One region of the Sphingobacterium sp. GW821-FHT03E03 genome, then DNA from elsewhere that is predicted to be linked to it. Evidence: riboswitches for the same ligand, from Rfam matches in the RefSeq annotation. Region 1 holds a riboswitch; the other holds the start of a gene.
The links. A riboswitch is a leader RNA that binds a small molecule or an ion and turns the genes downstream of it on or off. The one in region 1 is predicted to bind thiamine pyrophosphate.

Region 1 (3,503 bases):
TCCTTGGGCGATGAATTCCTGCGATTTTTCAAGCATACCCTGTGCTGCGCTATCCCTGATTTCCTGCGTAATTTTCATGGAGCAGAATTTTGGGCCACACATCGAACAGAAATGCGCTACTTTGGCGGCGTCTGCAGGTAAAGTTTCGTCATGATATTCCCGCGCAGTGTCGGGATCCAATGATAAGTTGAACTGATCCTCCCATCGGAATTCAAATCTCGCCTTACTCAAGGCGTTGTCGCGGTACTGTGCCCCAGGATGTCCCTTGGCTAGGTCTGCAGCATGCGCAGCTAATTTGTAGGTGATGACACCATCTTTCACATCTTTTTTATTGGGCAGTCCGAGGTGTTCTTTTGGTGTCACATAACAGAGCATAGCACAGCCATACCAACCAATCATTGCGGCACCAATAGCGGAAGTAATGTGATCATAACCTGGTGCGATATCGGTTGTCAGAGGACCAAGGGTATAAAATGGCGCTTCATCGCAACATTCCAGTTGTTTTTCCATGTTTTCTTTGATAAGCTGCATCGGAACGTGGCCAGGTCCCTCGATCATCACCTGTACATCATGCTGCCAGGCAATCTTTGTTAACTCACCTAAAGTTTCCAGCTCAGCAAATTGTGCCGCGTCATTGGCATCTGCAATTGCACCGGGGCGTAGACCATCACCCAGAGAAAAAGCAACATCATACTGTTTCATGATTTGACAGATTTCTTCAAAATGGGTATAAAGGAAGTTTTCCTGATGATGGAAAAGACACCATTTAGCCATAATGGATCCACCTCTTGACACGATCCCCGTCACCCGCTGTGCTGTTAAATGGATATAACGCAAGAGAACCCCTGCATGTATTGTGAAGTATGACACACCCTGTTCGGCCTGCTCGATCAGTGTATCCCGAAATATTTCCCAGGTGAGATCTTCGGCAACACCTTTGACCTTTTCCAGCGCTTGATAGATCGGAACTGTACCTATTGGAACAGGTGAGTTGCGGATAATCCATTCGCGGGTTTCGTGGATATTTTTGCCTGTAGAAAGGTCCATGATCGTGTCAGCACCCCAGCGGCAGGCCCAAACAGCCTTTTCAACCTCTTCTTCGATACTTGAACTAACTGCACTATTACCAATATTGGCATTGATCTTTACCAAAAAATTGCGACCGATAATCATCGGTTCACTTTCCGGATGATTAATATTATTGGGGATAATTGCTCTACCAGCAGCGATCTCCTCACGCACAAACTCTGGCGTAATATATTTTCCGGCAGTTCTGGCACCGAAATTTTCGCCCGGATGCTGATGATCCATGCCTGGTGTGCTATCAGCAAGCTGCTCTATCCGTTGGTTTTCACGAATGGCAACATACTCCATCTCTGGTGTAATGATACCCTTTCTGGCATAATGTAATTGCGTCACATTTTTACCTGGCGCAGCAACTTTAGGTTTATGGCTGTAAGCAAACCGAAATTCGTCCAATGTGGTATCTGCCAGACGTTTTTGACCATATTGTGAACTGATGCCTTCAAGTTGTATGACATCCTCGCGGTCAAGGATCCACTGGTCACGAAGACGGGGAAGTCCTTTGCGGATGTCAATCTCTTGTGTCCCATCTGTATAGGGGCCGGAAGTGTCATAAATGCTGATTGGCGGGTTGATTTCGACCTGTCCGTTGCTCAATTTGGTCGGACTCAATGAAATCTGACGCATGGCCACCTGGATAGGGAAGAGTGTACCGGGAACAAAGACTTTGGTTGAATTTGGAAAAGGGGTTTGTGTGATTTTTTCTGGTGTCATGTTAATGGGGAATTAGGTATATTGAATTAAATCTGCTCCATACGATATTATCCGCCTTGTGTAGCAGTTATGAGTAGGATATGATCATTGGGTTGTAAAACTGTTGTGGTCCAGTTGTCTTTGGGAACAACGCAGTTGTTGAGAGCCACGGCAATACCTTGGGTTCTACCGGATAGCTCCGTCTGTAAAAGTTCGGCTAAAGAGCCCGGCGCAGGGGCGAAAAATCGGATTTGATGATTGATTGTTAGTTCCATTCCTTTTATTTTTTTGGTAAAACTTTAGGAATGGCCACAACAAGATACAGTAATGTATTTGGAAGATAGCTTACTTTTCCCTACGCCAGTATGATCTGGATCAGGTTATAAGGGTAAAATCTCAGCCCGCATATGCAGACACCCCTAAAGTCGATACTAATATAGGATTATTTTGATGAATAATCCAAAATATTGCTGTTAATTTTCAGTAACTAGATAGCAGGACAGTACAGTTTAATTATCTTGATAATAATTGATATATTCGTTTTTGAATCAACTAAAACAATTTAATACTTTTTGTATTCCTGTTGAATGTGTGCATTGTCACCCAGGATATAACCTAAATGCTATGCTGGGAAATGCAAAAAGCTGAACGAAGTATAAACTAAACATGCGAAAAATTTTACTGATGACGATGCTGTGTGTAAGCACAATACTGTATGCACAAAAACAAAAAGAATGTCTGCCAATTGAACTACGCTGTGAGTATCTTGTGAATCCATTGGGTGTGGATAAATCAAATCCCCGTTTAAGTTGGAGACTGGCCGATAAACGACAGGGGGCGAAGCAATCTGCTTATCAAATCGTGGTAAGTAGTGATTCACTTGCATTGGTGAAAAATAAAGCTAATATCTGGAATAGCGGAAAGCAAAAGAGTTCTGCTATGTTGATTCACTATAGTGGCACTAGCTTGAAACAGCAGACAAAGTACTATTGGAAAGTGCTTGTCTGGGACAAAAATAGTAATGAAAGTACATCTTCCATCGCTTCATTTGAGACCGGTATGATGGGGATGGAGAACTGGAAAGGGAAATGGATCAGTGATAATCAGGATATTCACGAGCAGGAAGCACCGTATTTCAGAAGAGCATTTAAAACGACCAAACCGATTAAGTCTGCCCGCGCCTATATTGCTGTGGCGGGACTTTACGAACTTTCTATAAACGGCAAAAAAATAGGTGACCATCGTCTGGATCCGATGTATACCCGATTTGATAGACGTACACTATATGTGGTGGAAGATGTGACCCGTCAGATCCAGCAGGGAAACAATGCAGTTGCTGTAGTTTTGGGGAATGGCTGGTATAATCACCAACCATTGGCGGTATGGAATTTTGACAAAGCCCCTTGGCGTAATCGTCCCACATTTTGTTTGAACCTGCGTATTGTCTATCAGGATGGTAGTGAAGAAACGCTAATTACAGATCAACAATGGAAGACGGCGGGGGGACCTATCCGTTATAATAATATCTACACTGGAGAGCATTATGATGCCCGTCTGGAGATGCCGGGATGGGATACTCCACAGTTTGACGATTCACAGTGGCATGCCATTCAGTATCGGAACCCACCCTCTACACATATTGTCTCGCAGCAAATGGTACCCATACGCCTGGTTCGATCCTATTCGCCGAAATCGATGAAAAAGATGGATGAGAAAATCTACGTCTT
Region 2 (3,503 bases), on a different contig from region 1:
CTTGCTGCCTTTGATTGCCTCGTGGACATAATCTAAAGCAGTAGCGACAGCCTTAGCAAGAGGGAATTGCTGCGCCAACTGGCTCGCTATTGCTGAAGAAAGAGAGCAGCCGGATCCATGTGTATTTTTGCTGTCAATTTTTTGTGATTTAAATACCAATGGTGACGCATGTTGCTGAAAGAGGAGGGAGGTGAGTTCGCTTGTCTGGAGGTGTCCGCCTTTAATAAGGACTGACTGACATCCTTTTTCAAGAAGTTCAATGCCTGCTTTTTCCATTTCTTTGACCTCAGCTATGGTTCGTCCGACAAGTACACTGACTTCATCCAGGTTGGGAGTGATAATTGTGGCTTGTGGAAAAAGCAAGTCCATACATGCCTGTATTGTGTCATCATTGATCAATTTGTGACCACTTGTCGACACCATCACAGGATCAAATACGATTGTTCCACGGTAATCTTTCAAATAGCTGCTGATCAGTTCGACAAGCTCAATGTTATGAACCATCCCGATTTTGATCGCATCCGGATAAATATCGTCGAAGATCGCATCCAGCTGCTCACGCACTGCTTGGGTCGGTATCTCGTAAATATTCCGCACCCCTTGTGTGTTTTGTATTGGTAATGCCGTTAAGACGTTCATTGCATAACATCCCAGGGCTGATATGGTTTTCGTATCTGCTTGGATGCCTGCTCCGCCACTGCCGTCAAAACCGGCAATACTCAGGACGGTGGGCACTGTATATTGTTTCACTATTTTCATGTTAATAATTCCTTTAATTGAGCGCTACGCTCTCTTGGATTTTTACTTTGGCAAATTGCCGAGACGACCGCAATGGAATCTACGCCAGACAGCCAGGCACTTGCACTGGTAGCTAGGTTCATGCCGCCGATGGCGATCAAGGGCTTTTCGGTTAAATTCCGTAGCTCGCCCAGTCCACTGATCCCCCAGGTTGTAATAGTGTCTGTTTTTGTTTTTGTTGGAAAAATTGGGCTGACTCCAAGATGGTCTACGGCGGCCATCTGTTTGCTGTCAAGTTGTGTTCGATCTTCAAGCGACCAGCCAATTTGAAGACGCGGTCCATATTTTTCCCTTATTTCTATAGGTTGACGATCGTTTTGTCCGACATGTACCCCCCATGCCTCGATTTCAATCCCAATATCCACAGCATCATTGATGATTAATGGGATTCCGTAACGATCGGTAATCTGTTTTAACTTCTTGGCTTTTTCCAGAAACCCCGTCGGCGTTTCGTTCTTTTCGCGTAACTGAATAATATCCACACCGCCGATTATGGCTTCTTCGGCAACATGGAGCCAAGATTGTGGGTAGCAATCCTGTTCGGAGATAACCAGATACAAGGGATAAGGAAATAGGGGATTAATTGCCATAATGTTTCAGGTTGAGATGCATACGGATACGCTCATCATTCAGCAGATAGAGTTCATCATAGAGATTCATCTGTAAGGAACCCGGACCAGCGGATCGCGCTGTAGCCAGTTCACCTGCTAAGCTCAAAAGGGAGACACCGGCGGTCGCTGCTTCAAAAGGATGGTCTGTGACTGCTAAAAATGCACCGATGAGTGCAGTTGCGCTACAGCCAAGTCCGGTAACCTGGGTCATCAAGGGGTGCCCATTGTGCACCTCAGCGGTACGCTGTTCGGACAGGATATAGTCTACCTTTCCAGAGATACAGATGATAGATCCCAATTGTTCTTGTAATGCTTTACCAAAGCCGATAGCTGCTTTGCTATCTGAGGTGCTGTCTACACCTTTGGTATTGACCTCGTTGAAATTGTAGAGGCTCATGATCTCTGATGCATTTCCCCGTATCACAGTTGGCTTTAACTCCAGGAGATTTGCCAATAAGTCATTGCGAAAAGCGGATATTCCCGCACCCACAGGATCCAATACCCAAGGGCGGCCAATGTTATTAGCATGTTCCGCTGCAACAAGCATGGACTCGGCGGTAAGTTCACTCAATGTGCCGATGTTAAGTACCAACGACTGGGCAAGGTCAACAACCTCGCGCACTTCGGATGGACTGTGAACCATGACTGGGGAAGCTCCAAGAGCGAGAAGCGCATTGGCGGTGTTATTCATCACCACCAAATTCGTAATATTATGTACAAGTGGTTTTTGTCTTCTGACCTGTGCTAACAGATCGATAATTAAATCTTCCATTCCTTTTGTTTTCTATATTTGCAGGTGGCTTTGTCAGGAAGAAATGAGACAGATGGGCTGTCGGGTATATTTCAATATACCTAAGCGGTTGCTTTTCCCTACGCCGGTATAAACCGAATCAGGTTCGAAGGGACTATCTCAATTCTATACAGAATACCCCCAAAGCCATACCAAACTTAGACAAAAAAAAGGACTTTTTATAACCAGTGTTTTATTCAGTCCCAGAATAGTAAAACTAGACGTTAGTCAATAGACCGGAGTGCGCGTGTATTTTCAGCCGCATTCGAGCGAGGAAAATAGACTGGGCATATACGAGGGAAGCGACAGGCCAGTAATGATCAATGGCAGGCAGGCAGGCAGGCAGGCAGGCAGGCAGGCAGGCAGGCAGGCAGGCAGGCAGGCAGGTCTATTTGCGAAGAAACAGCATTGCTCTCAACGGTGAATTCGGTGTACTTAAGATGTTATATTGTCTTCAGCTGGCAATTCCAAATAGTCCGGTGGGGTATAAGTGACACGGGCAAAATTTTTAGTCAGGAGTTCTGTATCAACAACCTTTCCTCCCTGGAATTTTAGGAATTTTTCTCGCCAGATTTCATTTTTTCGATAGAATTGATCTCCTATTTTAAGGAATTGATGCTCTTTTTCAATGATGTGATAGGCAAAATCGAGTTCCTGATCGATCCTCAGTTCACCTTCAAGACATTTTTCGGTAAACCAGAGATTGATCTGAAACGTGTAGGGTGTATTGTTGGTAAACTGATAGTCGCGATAGTTGTAAAACACTGTTGCACCGCTTCCGAAAGGTAATACACGCCCATCATCGGGAAACGGATCAAAAGAATGGTGATAACGCTCTGTGACTGTGAGTGGGCTATGGATAACAAGCCAATGGATCAGATTGGAGATCTGGCAGATTCCACCACCGATACCTGCCCGTGCTTCGCCGAAAGACAATTCCATCCCCGGAAGATAGCCTTTCTTTTGTGTGGGCTGGCCGACCAGTTTACAGAATGAAAAGGTTTCACCGGGCTGGATCAGTATACCATTGATCTGCTTTGCTGCAATCTTTAGATTGGTCACTTTATTGATCTGCAGCTGCATATTATTTTCTCCCAGCTTCTTTAATAAAACGGACTGGTGTTTTTTGATGCGGTACTGCAGTGCTGTTGTAGATTTGGTTTTTGTGTACTTTTTATTATCCAGTAACCAAATGGTTTTTCTTTGTGTTCTTCTTGCCCAGACAGCAAGAAAATACAGCAAAGGGTGACGTTGACTTATTAATTTCCGTTTTTTCACTAATAACAAATGATGGTTTATTGCTT

Region 2: it holds a riboswitch for thiamine pyrophosphate, as region 1 does, so the genes downstream of both, thiM (hydroxyethylthiazole kinase) here and thiS (sulfur carrier protein ThiS) in region 1, are expected to answer to the same signal.

Annotation. Positions count from the first base shown of each region.
Region 1 covers NZ_JBWKUH010000004.1:116,158-119,660, forward strand. The annotation lists gene thiC (phosphomethylpyrimidine synthase ThiC) at 1-1,797, opposite strand, end outside; gene thiS (sulfur carrier protein ThiS) at 1,845-2,051, opposite strand; TPP riboswitch at 2,112-2,207, opposite strand; gene AC07UV_RS06930 (alpha-L-rhamnosidase) at 2,443-3,503, shown strand, end outside.
Region 2 covers NZ_JBWKUH010000015.1:105,069-108,571, forward strand. The annotation lists gene thiD (bifunctional hydroxymethylpyrimidine kinase/phosphomethylpyrimidine kinase) at 1-735, opposite strand, end outside; gene thiE (thiamine phosphate synthase) at 756-1,388, opposite strand; gene thiM (hydroxyethylthiazole kinase) at 1,378-2,181, opposite strand; TPP riboswitch at 2,260-2,352, opposite strand; gene AC07UV_RS16840 (VanW family protein) at 2,635-3,477, opposite strand.